3 regions of the Streptomyces sp. NPDC003023 genome follow, and region 1 is predicted to be linked to each of the others. Evidence: riboswitches for the same ligand, from Rfam matches in the RefSeq annotation. Region 1 holds a riboswitch; each other region holds the start of a gene.

Region 1 (7,499 bases):
CGGGCTCTTCGCGGGGCAGCGCCCGGGGGATCACATCCGTACGGTCCTCGTCGGCGGCGCCGGGCGGCGTCCCGTCCTGCGAGCGCGCCGTCGGCGGCACCGCGTCGAGCTGTGCCGTGTCGAGCGAGGCGCGTGCCTCGCGGGCCTGCGCGAGCAGCGCCACCGCGTCGTGCGGCCGGACCTCGGGGTTGCGGGCCGTCGCGCTCGCGACGAGCTCGTCCAGCTCGACGGCGAGACCCGGGAAGAGCGCGGACGGCGCGGGAACATCCGCGTTCAGGTGCTGGAACAGCACCTGTGCCGGGGTGTCGCCGGAGTGCGGCTTGGCGCCGGTCAGCATCTCGTAGAGCACGACACCGCACGCGTACACATCGGCGCGGGTGTCCGCGGTGCCGTACTCGATCTGCTCCGGAGCGAGGTACGAGACGGTGCCCAGAACCGTGCCGGAGGTGTTGGTGACGGAACCGACGGCCCTCACGAGACCGAAGTCGGCGACCTTGACCCGGCCGTCGTCCCCGATCAGCACGTTCTCCGGCTTCATGTCGCGATGCACGAACCCGGCCCGGTGCGCGGCGCCGAGCGCGGCGAGCACGGGCTCCAGGATGTCGAGCGCGGCCCGCGGCTGAAGCGCACCGCGCTCCCGGAGCACGTCGCGCAGGGTGCAGCCCTCCACGTACTCCATCGCCAGATACACGTACGCGCCCTGTGCGCCCTGGTCGAACACCCCCACCACATTGGGGTGGGCCAGCCGGGCGACGGACTTGGCCTCGCGGATGAAGCGCTCCACGAACGTCGCGTCGGTCGCGAGGTCCGGGTGCATCACCTTGAGAGCGAGTACGCGGTCGAGGCGGGTGTCGACGGCCCGGTAGACCGTGGCCATGCCGCCGACGGCGATGCGCTCATCGACTCGGTAGCGGCCGTCGAGCACCTGCCCGACGAGGGGGTCCTGGAGGGTCGTGTCCACCCCGCGATTCTACGAGGCGGGGCGGCGGGCTCAGACGGGCCGTGCGGGGCGGGGGGGTGGACTGCAGCCGAGCTGTGACGCGGGGCGGCAGTGCGGGTGGCGCCTGCGGCGGGCCGTTTCCCCACCCCGCGCCCGGGCCCTCTGTCGCTTTGTGGGCGGGGTCGTTTCCCCGCACCGGCGCGTCCCTTTCCGAAGCGGGGCAGGCCCCGGGTCCTGTTGCCGCCCTGCGGGCGGGCCGTTGTACCGCTCTGGCGGACGGCGTACCGCGCTCCGCGCGGTGGCCTCGAACTCCCCCTACGGCCTGGAGGCCGCGGGTGGTGCCCCCGAGCCGGGCTGGATTCGCCGCTGCGGGGCATCTTCAGCCCCGCCGGCGTTTGAGGCGCGGGGGTACGGGGGCAGCGCCCCCGAAACACCGCGCGGAGCGCGGTGAACGGGTCCGGGCTCGGCGATTGAGGCGCGCATATCCAGGGCAGCGGCCCTGAAACACCGCGCGGGGCGGGTCCGGGCGGAGCCCGGTTGTGGGACGGGGGTGCCCCCATGGCCGCCGGCCCACCCGCACCGTCAGAACGCCGGCCGCTCCGGGTCGAGGGCCGCCCGCCCCTCGTGGGGCGACGACGCCTCCGCGAAGTGCCGTCGCGGAATCCGGCCCGCCCGGAACGCCAGCCGCCCCGCCCCCACCGCGTACCGCATGGCCTCCGCCATCAGCACCGGCTCCTGCGCCCGCGTCACCGCGGACGCCAGCATCACCGCCGCGCACCCCAGCTCCATCGCCAGGGCCGCGTCCGACGCCGTGCCGGCGCCCGCGTCGAGGATCACGGGGACGCCCGCCTGCTCGACGATCAGCTGGAAGTTGTGGGGGTTGCGGATCCCGAGCCCGGACCCGATCGGCGAGCCGAGCGGCATGATCGCGGCGCAGCCCACGTCCTCCAGCCTCCGTGCGAGCACCGGGTCGTCGTTCGTGTACGGCAGCACGGTGAAACCGTCGTCGACGAGGGTCTCCGCCGCGTCCAGCAGTTCCACACCGTCCGGCAGCAGGGTCCGCTCGTCGGCGACGACCTCGAGCTTGATCCAGTCGGTGCCGAGCGCCTCCCTCGCCAGGCGCGCGGTGAGCACCGCCTCGCCGGCCGTGAAGCAGCCCGCGGTGTTCGGCAGCACCCGGATGCCGAGCCGGTCGAGCACGGAGAGCACGGACCCCTGGACTGTCGGGTCGAGGCGCCGCATCGCGACGGTGGTGAGTTCCGTGCCGCTCGCGACCAGGGAGCGTTCGAGCACGTCGAGGCTGGGCGCCCCGCCCGTACCCATGATCAGCCGGGAGTCGAACGTCGTCCCGCCGATGGTGAAACGGTCGTCTGCCATGCCGGCTCAGCCTCCCTGCACTGCGGTGAGAATCTCGACGCGGTCGCCGTCGCCGAGCCGGGTGCCGGCCCACTGGCTGCGCGGGACGACGGCCTCGTTGACGGCGGCGGCCACGCCCGACGGCGCCGCGGTGAGTGCCGCGACGACGGTGTCGAGCGTGGTTCCCGCGGCGAGGTCGCGTGCCTCGCCGTTGACGGAGATGTTCATGCGGGCTGCTCCTCGAGGATCGAGGAGAAGCGGCGTGGGGTGAAGGGCCGTGCCACCTCCGGCAGTTCACCGCTCACCAGCGCGGCCGCCAGCACGTCGCCGGTGAGGGGGGTGAGCAGCACCCCGTTGCGGTAGTGCCCGGTGGCCAGCAGGAGCCCCGGCAGTTCGGTGAAGCCGAGCAGCGGCGCGTTGTCGGGGGAGCCGGGCCGCAGCCCGGCCCGGGTCTCGACCAGGGGCAGTTCGGTGATGCCCGGTACGAGCTCGTGCGCGTCGCGCAGCAGCTCGTACACGCCGCCGGCGGTGACGGTGGTGTCCCAGCCGAGTTCCTCGCTGGTCGCGCCGACGACCAGTTCACCGTTCTCGCGCGGCACGAGGTAGACATGGCTGCCGCGCACCACGGCGCGCACCGTGCGGGAGAGGAACGGCGCGTAGGGCCGGGGCACGGTCAGCCGCAGGACCTGGCCCTTCACCGGCCGGACCGGCGGGAGCACATCCGCCGGGACGCCCTCGAGCCGTCCGCTCATGCTGCCGCCGGCCAGCACCACCTGTGCCGCGGAGAGTTCACTGCCGTCGGCGAGCACGGCCCCGGCGGCCCGGTCACCGGTGACGACCAGTCGCTCCGCCCAGGTGCGGCGGAGGTCGACCCCGGCCCGTTCGCAGGCCGCGACCAGCGCCGCCGCCAGCCGCCGCGGGTCGACCTGGTGGTCGCCGTCCACCCGCAGTCCGCCGCGCACACCGGGCGCGAGCATCGGCTCGAGGCGTCGGCATTCGCGGCCCGAGAGCCATTCGGAATCGAGCCCCGACCGGCGCTGCAGGGCGTGCAGTTCACGCAGATGCGCGCGGTCGTCGGCGTCGAGCGCGACGGCGAGGGTGCCGCACGAGCGGTAGCCGACGCGCTGCCCGCTCGCCTCCTCCAGTTCGGCCACGAAGGCCGGGTAGCGGCGGGCGGACTCCACATTGAGACCGAGCAGCGTCTGCTCGCCGTAGTGGAGTTCGGTGACGGCGGCCAGCATCCCGGCCGCGACCTGCGCGGCCCCGCCGCCGGGCTCGGGGTCGGCGACGACGACCCGCAGCCCGCGCTGCGCGGCCCGCCAGGCCGTGACCAGGCCGATGACTCCGCCCCCGATGACAAGGACATCGGGAGTACGTGGTGTGCGAGACGACATGGGCGTCCAGCCCCTCCCTTCGCCGGCATGACCCGGATCAGGTTCGTACGGTCGGAGGCCGTCCAGCCTCCCTCTCAGCCCGGTGCGTCCGGGCTCCCGCGAGTGCCTTACGGTGCCACCCTAACCGTTCCGGGTCACGTGCAGCTGAAGAAGGACGGCCGGGCCTCCTCCGGGTACTGCGCCTTCGAGGCCGTCGAGCTGCCGGACGGGCGGGGCGGCTGGAGGAGACGCGGGAGAGGGAGTCCCAGGAGGGCGGCGGGACGAGCGCGGTGGAGGAGTCGCCTTCCTGACCTGTCGTCAGGTACGCGCGGATACGTAAGGTGTGCGGGTGGACGAACAGCAGACAGCGTCACGGCGCGTGGTGATCGTCGGCGCGGGCATGGCCGGCGTGCAGACCGCGGTCGCCCTCCGCGAACAGGAATTCACCGGCCGGGTCACGGTGATCGGTGCGGAGCCGCACCAGCCGTACGACAGGCCCCCGCTGTCCAAGGCGATCCTGCTCGGCAAGGCGGAGGACTCCGCCTTCGACATCGACTTCGAGGCCCTCGGTATCGAGCTGCGCCTCGGCGCGGAAGTGACACGGGTGCGGACCGGCGCCCACGAGGTCGACACCGCCGCGGGCCCCGTCCCGTACGACGTACTGGTCCTGGCCACCGGCGCCGCGCCGGTCAGTCTGCCGGGCACCCGCCACGTTCCCGGTGTCCATCTGCTGCGGACGCTGGACGACGCCGCGCGACTGCGTCCGCTCCTCGCGGAGCAGCACGACATCGTCGTGGTCGGCGCGGGGTGGATCGGTGCGGAGTTCGCGACCGCCGCCCGCGAGGCGGGCTGCGCCGTCACCGTTCTCGAGGCCGCCGACCGCCCGCTGGCCGGGACCATGCCCGCCGAGGTGGCCGCCCCGATGGCCGCCTGGTACGGGCAGTACGGCGCCGAGCTGCTCACCGGCGTCCGGGTCGCCGCCGTCGAGGCGGGGTACGTCGTGCTCGACGGGGGCCGCAGGATCCCGGCCGGCGCCGTCGTCGTCGGAATCGGCGCCCGGCCCGCGACGGGCCTGCTCGCGGGCTCCGGAGTGGAGCTCGGCCCTGACGGCTCCGTCGTCGCGGACCGGTATCTGCGTGCCTCCGCCCCGGACGTGTACGCCGTCGGCGACTGCGCCTCCTACCCCTCGGGCCGCTACGGCGAGCGGTTGCTCGTCCACCACTGGGACAACGCGCTCCAGGGACCGCGCACCGTCGCCGCGAACATCGTCGGGGGCCGGGAGCTCGAGGCGTACGACCCGGTGCCGTACTTCTGGTCGGAGCAGTTCGGGCGTTTCGTCCAGTACGCGGGTCATCACGGCGTCTTCGACACCCTGCTGTGGCGGGGCGACCCGGCGGACGAGACCTGGTCGGTGCTGTGGCTGCGGGACGGCGCCCTGGTGGCCCTGCTGGCCGTCGGCAGGCCCCGTGACCTGGCCCAGGGCCGCAGGCTGATCCAGTCCGGGGCGGCGCTCGACACGGAGCGGGCCGCCGACTCCTCCGTCCCTCTGAAGGCGGCGGCGCGGTAGGTCCCGGCTACCGGCTGTCGGTCTTGGATGGCAGGCTTGTCCCGTGACCGAGATTGACGCAAAGACCGATGCCCTCGTCCCCGCCTGGCTCCACCTGCCGGACATCGCGGAAATGCTCGATGTCGAGGTGACGCGCGTGCGGCAGCTGGTCAAGGACGGCCAGCTGATCGCCGTGCGGCGCGGTGAGAACCGGGCGCTCCAGGTGCCCGCCGCCTTCATCGACGGCAACAAGGTGGTCAAGGGCCTGTCCGGCACCCTGACGCTCCTGAGGGACGACGGCTTCTCCGACGAAGAGATGCTCGAGTGGCTCTTCACCCCCGACCCGACCCTGCCGGGCACGCCCGCCCAGGCGCTCAGCGAGAATCGCGGTACGGAGGTGAAGCGCCGGGCCCAGGCGCTCGCCGTCTGACGTACCGGAAAACCATCACCGCGGCCGGATGTACGGCCGGGCCGCCCGGCCCGCGCATCCGGCCGCCCTACGGGGGGATCGCCTCATGATCACGGCTAGCGCGCCGCTGTCCGACGCCCGGCTCTATCTGTGCACGGACGCCCGCAAGCGCCAGGGTGACCTTCCGGAGTTCCTCGACGCCGTGCTGGCGTCCGGGGTGGACATCGTGCAGCTGCGCGACAAGGGCATGGAGGCCGGCGAAGAGCTGGAGCACCTCCAGGTGTTCGCCGACGCCTGCCGCCGCCACGGCAGGCTCCTCGCGGTGAACGACCGCGCGGACGTGGCGCACGCCATCGGCGCCGACGTGCTGCACCTGGGTCAGGGCGACCTGCCGGTGCCCGCCGCACGCGCGATTCTCGGGGACCGTGTGCTGATCGGCCGCTCGACGCACGCCGAGTCCGAGGCGGCGGCAGCAGCCGTCGAGCGGGGCGTCGACTACTTCTGCACGGGCCCCTGCTGGCCCACCCCCACCAAGCCGGGGCGGCACGCCCCCGGCCTCGACCTGGTGCGGTACACCGCCGGGCTCGGGAGCGACCGTCCGTGGTTCGCCATCGGCGGGATCGACGCGGGCAATCTGGACGAGGTGCTGGACGCCGGGGCCCGCAGGGTCGTCGTCGTTCGCGCGATCACCGAAGCCGACGACCCGGCCGCCGCGGCCGCCGACCTGGCGAAGCGGGTCAGGGCGCGGGTCGGCTGACGGTCACGCGCCGCCGATGATCGTCCATTTATGTCCAAGGGGTGGACAGGAGACCGACAAAGCGGAAATATTTATCGGTTCGGGTTGGGGGACCCCCGCAGTTTGGCTAACCTGCCCGTATGGCCCTCGGTACTGCTTCCACCAGAACGGATCACGCACGCACGGTGCGTGACCTGCTTGCGACGGGCAAAACGTCGTACTCGTTCGAGTTCTGGGCGCCCAAGACGGAAAAGGGCGAGCGGAATCTGTGGAACGCGCTGCGCAGGGTCGAGGCGGTCGCCCCCAACTTCGTCTCCGTGACCTACGGCGCCGGCGGCTCCACCCGCGCCGGCACGGTCAAGGCCACCCAGGAGATCGCCGCAGACACCACCCTCACGCCGGTCGCGCACCTCACCGCGGTCGACCACTCGGTCGCCGAACTGCGCAACATGATCGGCCAGTACGCGGACGCGGGCATCCGTAACATCCTCGCCGTGCGCGGCGACCCGCCCGGCGACCCGATGGGTGAATGGGTCAAGCACCCGGAAGGCGTGCGGTACGCGGCCGACCTGGTCCGGCTCATCAAGGATTCCGGCGACTTCTGCGTGGGAGTGGCGGCCTTCCCCGAGATGCATCCGCGCTCGTCGGACTGGGATGAGGACGTCCGGCACTTCGTGGCCAAGTGCCGCGCGGGCGCCGACTACGCGATCACGCAGATGTTCTTCCGGCCCGAGGACTATCTCCGGCTTCGCGATCGGGTCGGTGCAGCGGGTTGCGAAACCCCGATCATCCCCGAGATCATGCCCGTCACCAGCGTCAAGCAGATCGAACGCTTCGCCACGCTCAGCAACGCGCACTTCCCGGACGAACTGAAGATGCGGATCCTCGCCGTCAAGGACGATCCGGCCGCTGTACGCTCCATTGGCATCGAGTTCGCGACGGAGTTCTGCGCGAGGCTGCTCGCCGAGGGTGTCCCGGGGCTGCACTTCATCACGCTCAACAACTCCACCGCGACGCTCGAAATCTACGAGAATCTCGGACTGCACGAGCAGTCGTGACCGGCCGCAGACGCCCCGCTCCGGGGCTGCGGCCGTATGAGAGGGGCGGACATGGGCTGGACGGTCCTCTACATCGCGTTC
Region 2 (7,499 bases), on a different contig from region 1:
TTAGCCCGGCCGGGGGAAACCGCCGAACTGACCGCATGCCGTGCCGGATGCTGCCATTAGAGTGGTTCTTCGCTGCCGCCCCTCGGGATTGTCCCGGAGCAAGATCGCTCTCACCAGCGGTTTCGCCCGTCCGGGGGCCGAAAGGCCGTTCAGGGCCCGGGGCTGCGGCGGTCGCGCGGGGGCGGCCCCCGCGGGCGGGCGTGCTGCCCGTCACCACGCCTGGGGGTGACCTGTGGCCGGGGCGACGAAAGCCGCTGCTCCTACTCTGATCGGCTCGGTGCAGCGGGCGTTGAGATTGCTGGACGCCGCCGGCGCACATCCGGACGGAGCTCCCGCGAAGCTGCTCGCACGGGAGGCGGGGATCCCGTTGCCGACCGCCTACCATCTGCTGCGCACTCTGACCCACGAGAACTATCTGAGGCGCAGGAACGGCGTGTACGCGCTCGGGAGCGCGGTCGAGCGGCTGGTGTCCGGCGGTGCGCCGCCGAACCGCCGCAGCACCCTCGAGGAGTCCCTCGCGCACTGGCGTGACGCGATCGGGGTGCCTGTCTACTTCGCCGTCTACCGCGAGGGTGAGATCGAGATCGTCGCGGTCTCCGACACGCCCTACGCGCCGGCCGTCACCGAGTGGGCTGACTTCCGTGAGACCGGGCACGCGCACGCGATCGGTCAGTGTCTGCTGGGCCAGCTCGACGAATCGTCACGCCACGATCATCTCGACCGTCATCCCGTGCAGGCCGTGACGCCGTACACGGTGCGGGACCGGCGCGGTCTGCTCGAGAAACTCGCCGGTCATGGCCGTACGGAACCTGTTGTCGAACGTCAGGAATATGCAATCGGCACGGTCTGCGCTGCTATTCCGATCACTGTCGGTTCCGGTATCGCAACTATGGCGATTTCTCTGCCCCTGCATCAGGAAGCCCGACTGCTCCCGGCCGTCGAGCAGTTGAGTGCGGCAATCGGTGGGCTGTTGGGGTCACTTGCCTTCTCTATCAGTATCTGAAATATCACTCCTTGTGATCTGCTAGACCTTGGACCACGATTACGCAAGAGGGTCTAGGGGGATCGTTCCTGGCCGTTTTCTTCTGCTTTGCCAGTACGGGTTCAGACGGGTTCAACCAATGCTTCATCTGCTGCGGGGTATGTGATGCGCGAGTCGGTCCAGGCCGAGGTTCTGATGAGCTTCCTCGTCTCCGAGGAACTCTCCTTCCGGATCCCGGTGGAACTGGGTTATGAGACAGGAGATCCGTACGCGGTGCGGATGACCTTCCACCTGCCAGGCGATGCGCCCGTGACCTGGGCGTTCGGGCGCGAGCTGCTGCTCGACGGGATCAACGGGCCCAGCGGGGAGGGTGATGTGCACATCGCCCCCATCGGACCCGAGAGCCTGTCGGACGTCAGCATCCGGCTCCGGGTCGGCGGCGATTCGGCGCTGTTCCGGGTAGGAGCACCGCCGCTGGTCGCCTTCCTCGACCGTACGGACAAGCTGCTGCCCATGGGCCAGGAGCTCACTCTCGGTGACTTCGAGATGAGTCTGGAGGAGGCGCTCGGACGTATCCTCGCCGAGGAGAACGCGGGCTGACGTTCCCCGGCCCCGCATCCCCGGCCCCGCATCCCCGGCCCCGCATCCCCGGCCCCGCATCCCCGGCCCCGGTTCACCGGCCCCGCTTCCGCGGCCCCGCTCGCCTCACCGCTTGCGCCGGCGTCCCCTGCCACCGGTGCGGGCGGGTGCGGCGCCGGACGGTGCCGGCGTCCCCGAGCGGTCGGCGGAGACCACCAGGGCGGCGAGCGCGGTCGTGACCGGCACCGAGGCGACCAGGCCGATCGATCCCACCAGCGTCCGTACGATCTCCTCCGCCACCAGTTCGCTGTTGGCCACGGTGCCCACACTGGACTGGGCGATGGAGAAGAGCAGCAGAAGCGGCAACGCCGCGCCCGCGTAGGCGAGCACGAGCGTGTTGACGACCGACGCGATGTGGTCGCGGCCGATGCGGATGGCGGAGCGGTAGAGGGCGCGCGGGCCCATGTCCGGGTCGGCCTGGTGCAGTTCCCACACGGCGGAGGTCTGGGTGACCGTCACGTCGTCGAGGACGCCGAGCGAACCGATGATCACTCCCGCGAGCAGCAGTCCGCTCATGTCGATCTCCGGGTAGAGACCGTGGATCAGACCGGTGTTGTCGTCGGTGTTGCCGCTCAGGCTCGCCCAGCCGATGAAGAGTGAGCCGAGCAGCCCGATCAGCAGCAGGGAGATCAAGGTCCCCAGTACGGCGACGGAGGTCCGCGCGGTCACTCCGTGGCACATGTAGAGCGCGATCAGCATGATGGCGCTCGCCCCGACCACCGCGACCACCAGGGGGTTCGACCCCTGCAGGATCGCGGGCAGGATGAACAGTGTCAGTACGGCGAACGAGATCGCCAGCGAGATCAGGGCCATCACACCGCGCATCCGTCCCACCAGCACCACGACGAGGGCGAAGATGCCCGCCAGCAGTGCCATCGGGAAGCCCCGGTCCACATCGGTCACCGAGTACTGGAGATCGCGCGGGGCGTCGGGCGCGTAGGCCACGACCACGCCCTGGCCCTCCTTCAACTGCCTTGGTGCGTCGGGCTGGACGATCTCGACGAATTCGCGGCCCTTGTCCTTGCCCGTGGTCACCTCGACGGTCGCCCTGCCGCACCGGCCCTGCTGCGAGTTGACGGCCTCGCGTCCCTCGGGTGTGGAGGTGTCCCCGGTCGGCGGGACCTGTGCCGCGTTGACGTCCTGGCAGTCGACCTTCACGAGAGCGACCACCTTGCCCTGCTCGGTCTGCCGGTCGAAGCCGACCCCGGTGCGCTCGTGGCCGGGCGCTCCGCCCGGCCACAGCACGGCGAGCCCGACGAGGACGGCCGTCGCGAACGGGATGAGCACGGCGGCGATGACCTTGCGGAGGTGCTGGGAGACTGGCGCGGCGGGCCCATGGCTGTGCGCATGACTGTGGGCCTGGCCGTGCGGTTCTGGGGGCTGCGGCGATGAGGTCACGGACCGATCATCGCAAGAACGCGAGGGGCCCTCTGTTCAGCGCGCCAGACATGACGCTAGCGTGGTGGCACCTTTGCACACGCGGGAGCTCGGAGCACCGGGCTGAGAGGGCGCTGACCTTCGTACATCCGTACGGGACGAGCTGCGCCGACCGCCGAACCTGTTACCGGGTAATGCCGGCGTAGGGAGTAGGTCTCATGACCGTATCGGACGCACGCACGCCTGCCTCGAACCAGAGCGACGAGGCCGGGAAGTCCATCGGCTGGCACAAGGGATACGTCGAGGGCTCGCGCCCCGACCTCCGCGTGCCGGTGCGCAAGGTGCACCTCACGAACGGCAAGGACGTGACGCTGTACGACACGTCCGGCCCTTACACCGACCCGAACCTCGAGACCGATGTACGCCGCGGTCTGCCGGCGCTCAGGGAGAACTGGATCATCGGCCGCGGCGACACCGAGGAGTACACGGGGCGGCCCGTCCGTCCCGAGGACGACGGGATCAAGCACACGTCCCCCCGCGGTGGGCTGCGGAACCTCGACGCGGTCTTCCCGGGCCGCCCGCGCCAGCCGCGCCGCGGCCGCGAAGGCCGGGCCGTGACCCAGCTGGCGTACGCCCGCCGGGGTGAGGTCACCCCCGAGATGGAGTACGTCGCCATCCGCGAGAACGTCTCCCCCGAGGTGGTGCGCGAGGAGATCGCGGCAGGCCGGGCCGTGCTGCCGGCGAACGTGAACCACCCCGAGATCGAACCGATGATCATCGGCAAGCGGTTCCTGGTGAAGGTCAACGCCAACATCGGCAACTCCGCGGTCACCTCCTCGATCGAGGAGGAGGTCGAGAAGATGACGTGGGCGACGCGTTGGGGCGCCGACACGGTCATGGACCTGTCCACCGGTCGCAACATCCACACCACCCGCGAGTGGGTGCTGCGCAACTCCCCCGTACCGATCGGCACCGTGCCGCTGTACCAGGCGCTGGAGAAGGTCGACGGCAAGGCCGAGGAACTGACCTGGGACGTCTACAAGGACACGGTCATCGAGCAGGCCGAGCAGGGTGTGGACTACATGACGGTCCACGCGGGGGTGCTGCTGCGCTACGTGCCGCTGACGGCGCGCCGCAAGACCGGCATCGTCTCGCGCGGCGGCTCGATCATGGCGGCGTGGTGCCTGGCGCACCACAAGGAGTCGTTCCTCTACGAGAACTTCGAGGAGCTCTGCGAGATCCTCGCCGCCTACGACGTGACCTACTCGCTCGGCGACGGTCTGCGGCCCGGTTCGATCGCGGACGCCAACGACGAGGCGCAGTTCGCCGAGTTGAAGACGCTGGGTGAGCTCAACTCGATCGCCAAGCGGTTCAATGTGCAGACGATGATCGAGGGCCCCGGTCACGTCCCGATGCACAAGATCAAGGAGAACATCGACCTCCAGCAGGAGATCTGCGAGGAGGCCCCGTTCTACACGCTCGGCCCGCTCACCACCGATGTGGCCCCCGCGTACGACCACATCACCTCCGGCATCGGAGCGGCCATGATCGCCTGGTGGGGCACGGCCATGCTCTGCTACGTGACGCCCAAGGAGCACCTGGGCCTGCCGGACCGTGACGACGTGAAGACCGGCGTCATCACGTACAAGATCGCGGCCCATGCGGCGGACCTCGCCAAGGGACACCCGGGAGCCCAGGAGTGGGACGACGCGCTGTCCGACGCGCGCTTCGAGTTCCGGTGGGAGGACCAGTTCAATCTGGCCCTCGACCCCGACACGGCAAGGGCGTTCCACGACGAGACGCTGCCCGCCGAGCCGGCGAAGACCGCGCACTTCTGCTCGATGTGCGGTCCCAAGTTCTGCTCGATGAAGATCTCCCAGGACATCCGGCGCAAGCACGGCGGTGACCTGGGCGAGGGCGACGGTGGATCTCTGGAAGAGGCCGAGGCGGGCATGGCGGAGAAGTCCAGGGAGTTCGCCGCCTCGGGCAACCGGGTCTACCTGCCGATCGCGGAATGACATGACGCGTGGTCGCCGGTGCCGCCCCCTGTGGGGCGGCACCGCGACCAGCCGGTGCCGGTCACTCCGGCCGGTGCTCGGGCCCGCCGAAGTCGGGGCTGGAGAAGTCCGGGCTGGTGAACGTCGGCCGCTGCCCCGCGGTCGAGCCGTCAGCAGGGCTGGAGAAGTCCGGCCCGCTGTACCCGATCTTCGGGATACGGCTCACCGGCCGGGGCGGTCCCGTGGGCGACGGGTCTGTGCCGGGGTCGGCGAGCGCTGCTCTCAGGAAGGGCAGGATGCCGCGCTCCAGCAAGGCGTGACGCCACGCCTCCTTCGCCCGTGACACCTCTTCCGGCAGTTCTCCGGCGGCCGCGCCGTCCGCGACCTGTGTGGCGCCGTTGCGCAGGGCCGTCAGCAGCAGCCCCACCGCGGCGACCAGGATGGCGGCCGCCGTGAGCGCGCCGAAGAACCAGCCGGCCGTCAGAAGTGTGTCGGCGAAGGCCGGGGTGGGACTCAGCATCTTGAGGATGTAGCCGACGAGGAGGAAGATCGCCGCCGCCGTCCCCGCCAGGACGGGAGCGAGCACGGCGACGACCGCGCCCAGGCCGGCGCCGTCCGAGTCCTCGCCGGTCGCGGGCGCCAGTACGGAGTCGCGCACCGAGGCGGCCGTCGTGGGTGTGCGCAGCTCCTGGCGCACCTTCACGTAGTGCTCGTACTCGGCGGCGGCCGAGGCGGCTATCAGGGCCGTCGCGTTCAGTGCCATGGTGCGCAGCTGCTCGGCGTTGAGACGCAGCCCGACGGCGGTGAGGTCAGGGCGTTCATGGGCGTTGCGCAGTGCCTCGTCCAGGACCCGCCCGTACTCGGCACGGTCCTCGTTCAGCAGGTGCGGAGCGCTGTTCATGGTGCATCCCCCGATGCTCCGTAGGGCCGGACAGCCGTTGTGTGCCGGGCAGTTGGGCGGAAACGGAGGAGAGTCTGCTACGGATAGGCCGATGGTAGAGCGGTTACGGCACAGCTCGACAGGGGGTTTCCGTAAATCGCGTGTCGCGAGTCGGCTCAGTCCTTCAGGGGGAGTTGCTGGACAAGGAGCTTTCCGGCCATGGTCACGCCGCCGTCCATGGCGATGGCGAGCCCGTCCGCGTAGACGTGCGGACCTTCGACCTCGGGGCGCTCGCCGTCCTCGCCGTCCTCTGTGCCGACCTCGCCCAGCAGGTAGGGAATGGGGCTGTGACCGTGCACGATGCGCCGGCCGCCGTAGGCCGAGAGCAGTTCGCGCACGGCCTGCGGGCCGTCGTCGCGGAAGGCGAAGCGCTTGGTGAACTTGCGGAACAGGTCCCAGCACTCGTCGGCGTCGTTGCGGGTGAGGATCGCGTGCACGGTGTCGTTGACGTCCGCGATGGTGGATCCGTACTCGAGATAGGCGGTCGTGTCGGAGTGCAGCAGCAGGTGGCTGTCCTCCTCGACCACCGCGTCGAGCCTCGCCATCCACTGCAGGTGGACTTCCTGCAGCCGGTCCATGTCGGCCTTCTGGCCGCCGTTGAGGAGCCAGGCGGCCTGGAAGGTCGCGGTTCCCGCGCCGGAGTTGACCGGTGTGTCACCGAAGCGTTTGGCGCCGAGCAGCAGCAGTTCGTGGTTGCCCATCAGGGCCTTGCAGTAGCCGCCGGCGGCGGCCGCCTCGGCCGAGAGCCGCATGACGAGGTCGATCACGCCGATGCCGTCGGGGCCGCGGTCGGTGAAGTCCCCGAGGAACCACAGCCTGGCGTTGCCGGCGGCCCAGCGTCCCTCGGCGTCGATGAGGCCCTGCGCGGCCAGCGCCGCGACGAGTTCGTCGAGGTAACCGTGGACGTCGCCCACGACGTACAGGGGGCCGCGGCCGTCGGCAGCGGGTGTGTCGTCGGGTTCGACGTGGATCTGGACGGTGTCGCCGGGCCCGCCGCGGCTGATCACCGGAAGGTCGCGCGCGGTGGGTGTGTAACCCTCCGGCGGCTCGCCCTCCGGGAAGGCGTTCCCCGGATGGCCCGAATGGATCGGTTCCGCCGCGTGTGACTGCACGGGAACCTGCGCGTACGGCGGTACGCGGAAATCGCGCAACGTCGCCGTCCGGACCACGGGTCCTTGACCGGCCCCCTGAGTCATCGACCCCTCCACCACCGTCGCGCCGCCGTTCACCTCTCGGCCCAGCCTGGTCGGGGTGGTCCGCGGTGTCGTTCGCCCATCATAGGAATGAGCCAGGCGGTGTGTGACGCACCAGGGGTGGTGAATCCTCGCGGACCCCTGGTTGGCCGGGGGTTTCGCCCCAATTGCGAATGGTCTGGTCCTGCACGCGGCCACGGGCCGGGCATGTTCGGCGAGAAACCACCTGCCCGGCCCCGAGCTGCCGCACACGCCTCAGTTCTTGGAAGGGGACCGTGGCGCACTCACCGTCGTCCGCGGCGGGCGGCGCTGCGACGACGTCCTGACGATCAGTTCGGTGGGTATCACCTGCTCGACCGGCCGGTCCGTGT
Region 3 (7,499 bases), on a different contig from region 1:
GACAAGGCCGTCGAGGCCCTGCGCATCAAGGGCCAGAAGGGCGTCGCCAAGCGCGAGGGCCGCTCCGCGGAGAACGGCGCCGTCGTCTCCCTGATCGCCGACGACAGCACCTCGGGTGTCCTCGTCGAGCTGAAGTGCGAGACGGACTTCGTCGCCAAGGGCGACAAGTTCCAGGCCGTCGCCAACTCGCTCGCCGAGCACGTCGCCAAGACCTCCCCGGCCGACCTCGACGCGCTGCTCGCCTCCGAGATCGAGGCCGGCAAGACCGTCCAGGCGTACGTCGACGAGGCCAACGCCAACCTCGGCGAGAAGATCGTCCTGGACCGCTTCGCGCAGTTCACCGGCGCCTTCGTGGCCACGTACATGCACCGCACCATGCCCGACCTGCCCCCGCAGATCGGTGTCCTGGTCGAGCTGGACAAGGCCGACGCGGACCTCGCCAAGGGCGTCGCGCAGCACATCGCCGCCTTCGCCCCGAAGTACCTCTCCCGCGAGGACGTCCCGGCCGAGGTCGTCGAGTCCGAGCGCCGCGTCGCCGAGGAGACCACCCGCGCCGAGGGCAAGCCCGAGGCCGCGCTCCCGAAGATCGTCGAGGGTCGCGTCAACGGCTTCTTCAAGGAGGCCACGCTCCTCGGCCAGCCGTACGCGCTGGACAACAAGAAGACCGTTCAGCAGATTCTGGACGAGGCCGGTGTCACCCTGAAGCGCTTCTCGCGCATCAAGGTCGGCATCTGAGTCCGTACGCCACGGACACCGGACCCCGGTAGGGTCTGAAGCAGTCGTCGGCCAGCGCGCCGAACGATCGCAGATCTGACGAGGAGGCCATTGCCGTACGGGAAACCGCAAGGACCCACAGGCAATGGCCTTCTTCGTATGTGCACGAGGAGATCTCCATGAATCAGGGCGCCGCACACAGCGACGACAACCACGGCAAAAAGTACGGGCGCTTCATGCTGAAGCTGTCCGGCGAGGCGTTCGCCGGTGGCGGAGGCCTGGGCGTCGACCCCGACGTCGTACACGCCATCGCCCGCGAGATCGCCGCGGTAGTACGCGACGGGGCCGAGATCGCGGTCGTGATCGGCGGAGGCAACTTCTTCCGCGGGGCCGAGCTCCAGCAGCGCGGTATGGACCGGGCCCGCTCCGACTACATGGGCATGCTCGGCACGGTCATGAACTGCCTCGCCCTCCAGGACTTCCTGGAGAAGGAAGGCATCGACTCGCGCGTCCAGACCGCCATCACCATGGGGCAGGTCGCCGAGCCGTACATTCCGCTGCGCGCCGTGCGTCACCTGGAGAAGGGCCGAGTGGTCATCTTCGGCGCCGGTATGGGCATGCCGTACTTCTCCACCGACACCACCGCCGCACAGCGGGCTCTGGAGATCGACGCAGAAGCGCTGCTCATGGGCAAGAACGGCGTGGACGGCGTCTACGACTCCGACCCCAAGACCAACTCCGACGCGGTGAAGTTCGACGCGCTGGAGTACGGCGAGGTGCTCTCACGCAACCTCAAGGTCGCCGACGCCACGGCGATCACGCTCTGCCGTGACAACGCCCTTCCGATCCTCGTCTTCGAACTCCTCGCCGAGGGCAATATCGCTCGGGCGGTCAAGGGTGAGAAGATCGGCACGCTCGTGAGCGACCGGGACACCCGAGGCTGAACCGGGGCCGCCCCTCGAGGGATGGACAAAGTCCTGCCGGTCGGACACCGTGCAGGCATTACGCGACGCAGGTTCCGCCGGCCCAGTGGTACGAGCCGGGCCTACCTCAAGACACGCAGGAGCAAGTGGTGATCGAAGAGACCCTCCTCGAGGCCGAGGAGAAGATGGAGAAGGCCGTCCTGGTCGCCAAGGATGACTTCGCCGCGATCCGCACCGGACGTGCGCACCCGGCGATGTTCAACAAGATCGTGGCGGACTACTACGGTGCTCTGACCCCGATCAACCAGCTGGCCTCGTTCTCGGTTCCCGAGCCGCGGATGGCCGTGGTGACGCCCTTCGACAAGACCGCGCTGCGCAACATCGAGCAGGCGATCCGTGACTCCGACCTCGGCGTCAACCCGAGCAACGACGGCAACATCATTCGTGTGGTGTTCCCCGAGCTCACGCAGGACCGCCGCAAGGAGTACATCAAGGTCGCCAAGACCAAGGCCGAGGACGCCAAGATCTCGATCCGCTCCGTGCGCCGCAAGGCCAAGGAGACCATCGACAAGCTGATCAAGGACGGCGAGGTCGGCGAGGACGAGGGCCGCCGTGCGGAGAAGGAGCTCGACGACACCACCGCGAAGTACGTCGCACAGGTGGACGAGCTGCTCAAGCACAAGGAAGCCGAGCTGCTCGAGGTCTGATGAACGACTCTTCCTGGGGGGCCTCGCACGGCGCCGGATATGCCGGAGCATGGCCGCCGCCCGACCAGGGGCCCCTCCCGGCGGGTCCCGCATACGATGGGCGCGACGCGCAGCAGACTCGCCCCATGCCCATCGTGCCGGACTTTCCCGACGCAGGTAGAGACGCCGAGGACCGCAGCGGCGGCAAGGGCCGCGACGACCGGGACCGGGGGGCCGCCCGGCTCGGCGGCCCCCTCTTCCGTGACGAGATGCCGCAGGAGCCCATGTCCACCCCGCCGCCACAGGGCGAGCCCGACCCCCAGCGTCCGGCCCGGCCCGAGCCGCCGCAGAAGAAGCGGGCCGGCCGGGATCTGAGGGCGGCGATAGGGGTCGGTGTCGGCCTCGGTGCGGTCATCGTCGTCTCTCTCTTCTTCGTCAAGGCCGTCTTCGTCGGCGTGATCGCCGTCGCCGTCGTCGTCGGCCTGTGGGAGCTGACGTCCCGGCTCGAGGAGCGCAAGCAGATCAAGGCGCCTCTCGTTCCCCTCGCGGTGGGCGGCGCGGCGATGGTCGTGGCCGGCTACGTGCGCGGGGCGGAGGGCGCCTGGGTCGCGATGGCCCTCACCGCCCTCGCCATCCTGGTCTGGCGGATGACCGAACCGCCGGAGGGCTATCTGAAGGACGTCACGGCGGGCGTCTTCGCGGCGTTCTACGTCCCCTTCCTGGCCACGTTCGTGGCGCTGATGCTGACGGCGGACGACGGTCCGGAGCGCGTGATCACCTTCCTGCTGCTCACCGTGGTCAGCGACACCGGTGCCTATGCGGTGGGCTGGCGCTTCGGCAGGCACAAGCTGGCGCCGCGCATCAGCCCCGGCAAGACGCGTGAAGGGCTGCTCGGCGCGGTGGCGTTCGCGATGGCCGCGGGCGCCCTGTGCATGCAGTTCCTCATCGACGGCGGCACCTGGTGGCAGGGACTGCTGATCGGCCTCGCGGTCGCTGTCAGCGCCACGCTCGGCGACCTGGGCGAGTCGATGATCAAGCGGGATCTCGGCATCAAGGACATGGGCACGCTGCTCCCCGGGCACGGCGGCATCATGGACCGGCTGGACTCGCTGCTGCCGACGGCGCCGGTGGTGTGGCTGCTGCTGGTGCTCTTCGTCGGGTCGGGGTGATCCGAGGGGTTCTCCGTGAGCTCCGTGAGGGCCCGCCGTCCTGGGACGGCGGGCCCTCCGCTGTTTCCCGTGCGACGACGGGCCCTCCGCTGTCCCGTGCGACCGCGGGCCCCGATACGACACATGACGACCACCGCACAGGGCCGGGCGCCCGGGTCACGCCGATGGATCTGCGACACTGGTCGAGTCATGCCTAAGCCCGGAGAACTCACTTTCGTCGCGCCCCGCGGAGCCAAGAAGCCGCCGCGGCACCTCGCCGACCTCACGCCCGCCGAGCGCAAGGAAGCTGTCGCCGCCATCGGCGAGAAGCCGTTCCGCGCCAAGCAGCTGTCCCAGCACTACTTCGCGCGGTACGCGCACGACCCGGCGCAGTGGACCGACATCCCCGCCGGGTCGCGCGAGAAGCTCGCCGGTGAGCTGCTGCCCGACCTGATGTCCGTCGTCCGGCACATCTCCTGCGACAACGACACCACCCGCAAGACGCTGTGGCGTCTGCACGACGGGACCCTCGTCGAGTCGGTGCTCATGCGCTACCCGGACCGGGTCACCATGTGCATCTCCTCGCAGGCCGGCTGCGGGATGAACTGCCCCTTCTGCGCCACCGGCCAGGCCGGCCTCGACCGGAACCTCTCGACGGCCGAGATCGTGCACCAGATTGTCGACGGCATGCGGGCACTGCGCGACGGCGAGGTCCCCGGGGGCCCCGCCCGCCTGTCCAACATCGTCTTCATGGGCATGGGCGAGCCGCTCGCCAACTACAAGCGCGTCGTGGGGGCCGTCCGCCGCCTGACCGACCCGGAGCCGGACGGACTCGGACTCTCGCAGCGCGGCATCACCGTCTCCACCGTCGGCCTGGTGCCGGCGATGCTCCGCTTCGCGGACGAGGGCTTCAAGTGCCGCCTCGCGGTGTCGCTGCACGCCCCGGACGACGAGCTGCGCGACACCCTGGTCCCGGTCAACACCCGTTGGAAGGTCCGCGAGGTCCTCGACGCGGCCTGGGAGTACGCGGAGAAGTCGGGCCGCCGGATCTCCATCGAGTACGCGCTGATCCGCGACATCAACGACCAGGCGTGGCGCGGCGACCTCCTCGGCCGTCTGCTGAAGGGCAAGCGGGTTCACGTGAACCTGATTCCGCTCAACCCGACGCCCGGGTCGAAGTGGACGGCCTCGCGCCCCGAGGACGAGAAGGCGTTCGTCGAGGCCATCGCCGCGCACGGTGTGCCGGTCACCGTCCGGGACACCCGCGGTCAGGAGATCGACGGGGCATGCGGGCAGCTGGCGGCGCAGGAACGCTGACCGCCGGGGCTTCGGCCATGGCTGATACTGTGCGCTGTGCGTTCGCACAAATGAACAACGAAACATTCCGACAGGGGAGCGCACCACAGCGCTGAGAGTGCGGCACGGCCTTCGAGGCCACGGGCCGCAGACCCTCGGACCTGATCCGGGTCATACCGGCGTAGGGAGTCAGCATCATCATGAACAGCCAGCTTCGGCGTGCCGTCACCGCGGCACTCGTCGGTGCCCTCGGCATCACCACGCTCGCCGCCTGTGGCGGGGAGTCCAAGGACTCCGGCTCCGGCGGCAAAACCGAGTCGAAGACCGTCACCCTCGTCAGCCACGAGTCGTTCGCGGCGTCCGAGGCGGTGCTGAAGGAGTTCACCCGGCAGACCGGCTACACGGTCAAGGTGCTCAAGAGCGGAGACGCGGGCACCGCGCTCAACAAGGAGATCCTGACCAAGGGCTCCCCCCAGGGCGACGTCTTCTTCGGCGTCGACAACACCCTGCTGTCCCGCGCGCTCGAGAACGGCATCTTCACCCCCTACGAGGCCAAGGGCCTCGACCAGGTCGCGGACCAGGTGCAGCTCGACGCGGACAAGCACCGCGTGACGCCCGTGGACACCGGCGACATCTGCGTCAACTACGACAAGAAGTTCTTCGCCGACAAGAAGCTCGCGCCGCCGCGGACGTTCGCCGATCTCGCGAAGCCCGAGTACAAGAACATGCTGGTCGTCGAGAACGCCGCCACCTCCTCGCCCGGTCTGGGCTTCCTGCTCGGCACCATCGGCGAGTACGGCGAGTCCGGCTGGCAGGGCTACTGGAAGAAGCTCAAGGACAACGGCGTCAAGGTCGTCGACGGCTGGGAGCAGGCGTACAACGAGGAGTTCTCGGGCTCCGCCGGTGGCAGGAAGGCCGGGGCCGACCGTCCGCTGGTCGTCTCGTACGCCTCCAGCCCGCCGGTCGAGGTCCTCTACGCCGACCCTTCCCCAAGCTCTTCGAGCAGTGGACACCCCAAGCCCACCGAGGCGCCGACCGGCGTCGCGACCGGCACGTGCTTCCGTCAGATCGAGTTCGCCGGCCTGCTCGAGGGAGCGAAGAACGAGGCGGGCGGCAAGGCGCTGCTGGACTTCCTGATCAGCAAGAAGTTCCAGGAGGACATGCCGCTGAACATGTTCGTCAACCCGGTCGTCGAGGGCGCGAAGCTGCCGGAGCTGTTCACCGAGCACGGGGCGGTCGTCGAGAAGCCCGAGACCGTTGCCGCGGACTCCATCGCGAAGAACCGTGAGCAGTGGGTCCGGTCGTGGTCCTCGCTCGTCGTGAAGTAGCGAAGCCCCCGCGGCCTCCGCGGTATGCGCGTGGGAACGCGGCCCGGCTCGGCCTGATGGCCGTCCCTGTCGCGTTCTTCGCCGTCTTCTTCGCCTACCCCGTAGCCGCCATCGTGGGCCGCGGCCTCCGCGCCGACGGAGCCTGGCAGTTCGGCAGGTTCGGTGAAGTCCTCGGCCGGCCGGACATCGTGGATGTGCTGTGGTTCACCACCTGGCAGGCGCTCGCCTCCACCGTGCTGACACTGCTGATCGCCCTGCCGGGCGCTTACGTCTTCGCCCGCCTCGACTTCCCGGGCAAGCGGCTGCTGCGCGCTGTCGTCACCGTGCCGTTCGTACTCCCGACGGTCGTCGTCGGTACGGCGTTCCTGGCCCTGCTGGGGCGCGGCGGACTCTTCGACGAACTGTGGGGGATCCGGCTGGACACCACGGTGTGGGCCATCCTCCTCGCGCACGTCTTCTTCAACTACGCAGTCGTCGTACGGACCGTCGGCGGCCTGTGGTCGCAGCTCGACCCCCGTCAGGAGGAGGCCGCCCGGGTCCTCGGGGCGGGGCGCCTGGCCGCCTGGCGCCGTGTGACACTGCCCGCGCTGGCACCCTCGGTGGCCGCGGCGGCCCTGATGGTCTTCCTCTTCACCTTCACCTCCTTCGGCGTCGTGCAGATCCTCGGCGGCCCCGCCTTCTCCACCCTCGAGGTGGAGATCTACCGGCAGACCGCGCAGTTCCTGGACCTGCCGACAGCGGCCGTCCTCACCCTGGTGCAGTTCACGGCGGTCGGCGCGGTGCTGACGGTGCACGCCCGGACGGTACGGCGGCGGGAGAGCGCGCTGCGGCTCGTCGACCCGGCGCGAACGGCGCGACGACCCCGGGGAACGGCCCAGTGGACGCTGCTCGGCGGCGTCCTGGCCACCGTCCTCGTACTCCTCCTGGCACCCCTCGCGGTGCTGGTCGAGCGCTCCTTCGACACTCCGGCCGGCTACGGACTCGACTACTACCGCGAACTGGGCACCGTGGACCCGTCCGGCGGGGCGTTCCTCGTACCGCCGATCGACGCCGTGTGGAACTCCCTGCGGTACGCCCTGGCCGCCACCGCCATCTCGGTCGCCGTCGGCGGGCTCGCCGCGGCGGCGCTCACCAGGAAGGCCGGCAGGCTGGTCCGGGGTTTCGACGCGCTGCTGATGCTGCCGCTGGGCGTCTCCGCCGTGACCGTCGGCTTCGGCTTCCTGATCACCCTCGACGAACCCCCGCTGGACCTGCGTGCGTCGTGGATCCTGGTTCCGCTCGCCCAGGCGCTGGTCGGCGTGCCCTTCGTCGTACGCACGATGCTGCCCGTGCTGCGCGCGGTGGACGAACGACTGCGCGAGGCGGCCGCCGTGCTGGGCGCGTCGCCGCTGCGGGCCTGGCGCG

The links. Region 1 has a riboswitch for thiamine pyrophosphate ahead of thiO (glycine oxidase ThiO). Riboswitches for the same ligand answer to the same signal wherever they lie in the genome.
Region 2: another riboswitch for thiamine pyrophosphate. It lies ahead of thiC (phosphomethylpyrimidine synthase ThiC); the one in region 1 lies ahead of thiO (glycine oxidase ThiO).
Region 3: another riboswitch for thiamine pyrophosphate. It lies ahead of ACFYV1_RS29030 (thiamine ABC transporter substrate binding subunit); the one in region 1 lies ahead of thiO (glycine oxidase ThiO).

Annotation. Positions count from the first base shown of each region.
Region 1 covers NZ_JBIAPL010000002.1:433,987-441,485, forward strand. Annotated here, with positions in the region: gene pknB (Stk1 family PASTA domain-containing Ser/Thr kinase) at 1-961, opposite strand, end outside; gene ACFYV1_RS10230 (thiazole synthase) at 1,523-2,317, opposite strand; gene thiS (sulfur carrier protein ThiS) at 2,324-2,524, opposite strand; gene thiO (glycine oxidase ThiO) at 2,521-3,690, opposite strand; TPP riboswitch at 3,688-3,800, opposite strand; gene ACFYV1_RS10245 (NAD(P)/FAD-dependent oxidoreductase) at 4,070-5,236, shown strand; gene ACFYV1_RS10250 (Rv2175c family DNA-binding protein) at 5,280-5,645, shown strand; gene thiE (thiamine phosphate synthase) at 5,731-6,381, shown strand; gene metF (methylenetetrahydrofolate reductase [NAD(P)H]) at 6,501-7,418, shown strand; gene ACFYV1_RS10265 (hypothetical protein) at 7,470-7,499, shown strand, end outside.
Region 2 covers NZ_JBIAPL010000004.1:136,902-144,400, reverse strand. Annotated here, with positions in the region: gene ACFYV1_RS15740 (IclR family transcriptional regulator) at 233-1,003, shown strand; gene ACFYV1_RS15735 (SsgA family sporulation/cell division regulator) at 1,148-1,582, shown strand; gene ACFYV1_RS15730 (YibE/F family protein) at 1,688-3,019, opposite strand; TPP riboswitch at 3,091-3,224, shown strand; gene thiC (phosphomethylpyrimidine synthase ThiC) at 3,217-5,016, shown strand; gene ACFYV1_RS15720 (hypothetical protein) at 5,078-5,896, opposite strand; gene ACFYV1_RS15715 (metallophosphoesterase) at 6,052-7,146, opposite strand; gene ACFYV1_RS15710 (LacI family DNA-binding transcriptional regulator) at 7,384-7,499, opposite strand, start outside.
Region 3 covers NZ_JBIAPL010000011.1:85,272-92,770, forward strand. Annotated here, with positions in the region: gene tsf (translation elongation factor Ts) at 1-735, shown strand, start outside; gene pyrH (UMP kinase) at 894-1,658, shown strand; gene frr (ribosome recycling factor) at 1,787-2,344, shown strand; gene ACFYV1_RS29020 (phosphatidate cytidylyltransferase) at 2,344-3,492, shown strand; gene rlmN (23S rRNA (adenine(2503)-C(2))-methyltransferase RlmN) at 3,682-4,788, shown strand; TPP riboswitch at 4,851-4,972, shown strand; gene ACFYV1_RS29030 (thiamine ABC transporter substrate binding subunit) at 4,968-6,095, shown strand; gene ACFYV1_RS29035 (ABC transporter permease) at 6,152-7,499, shown strand, end outside.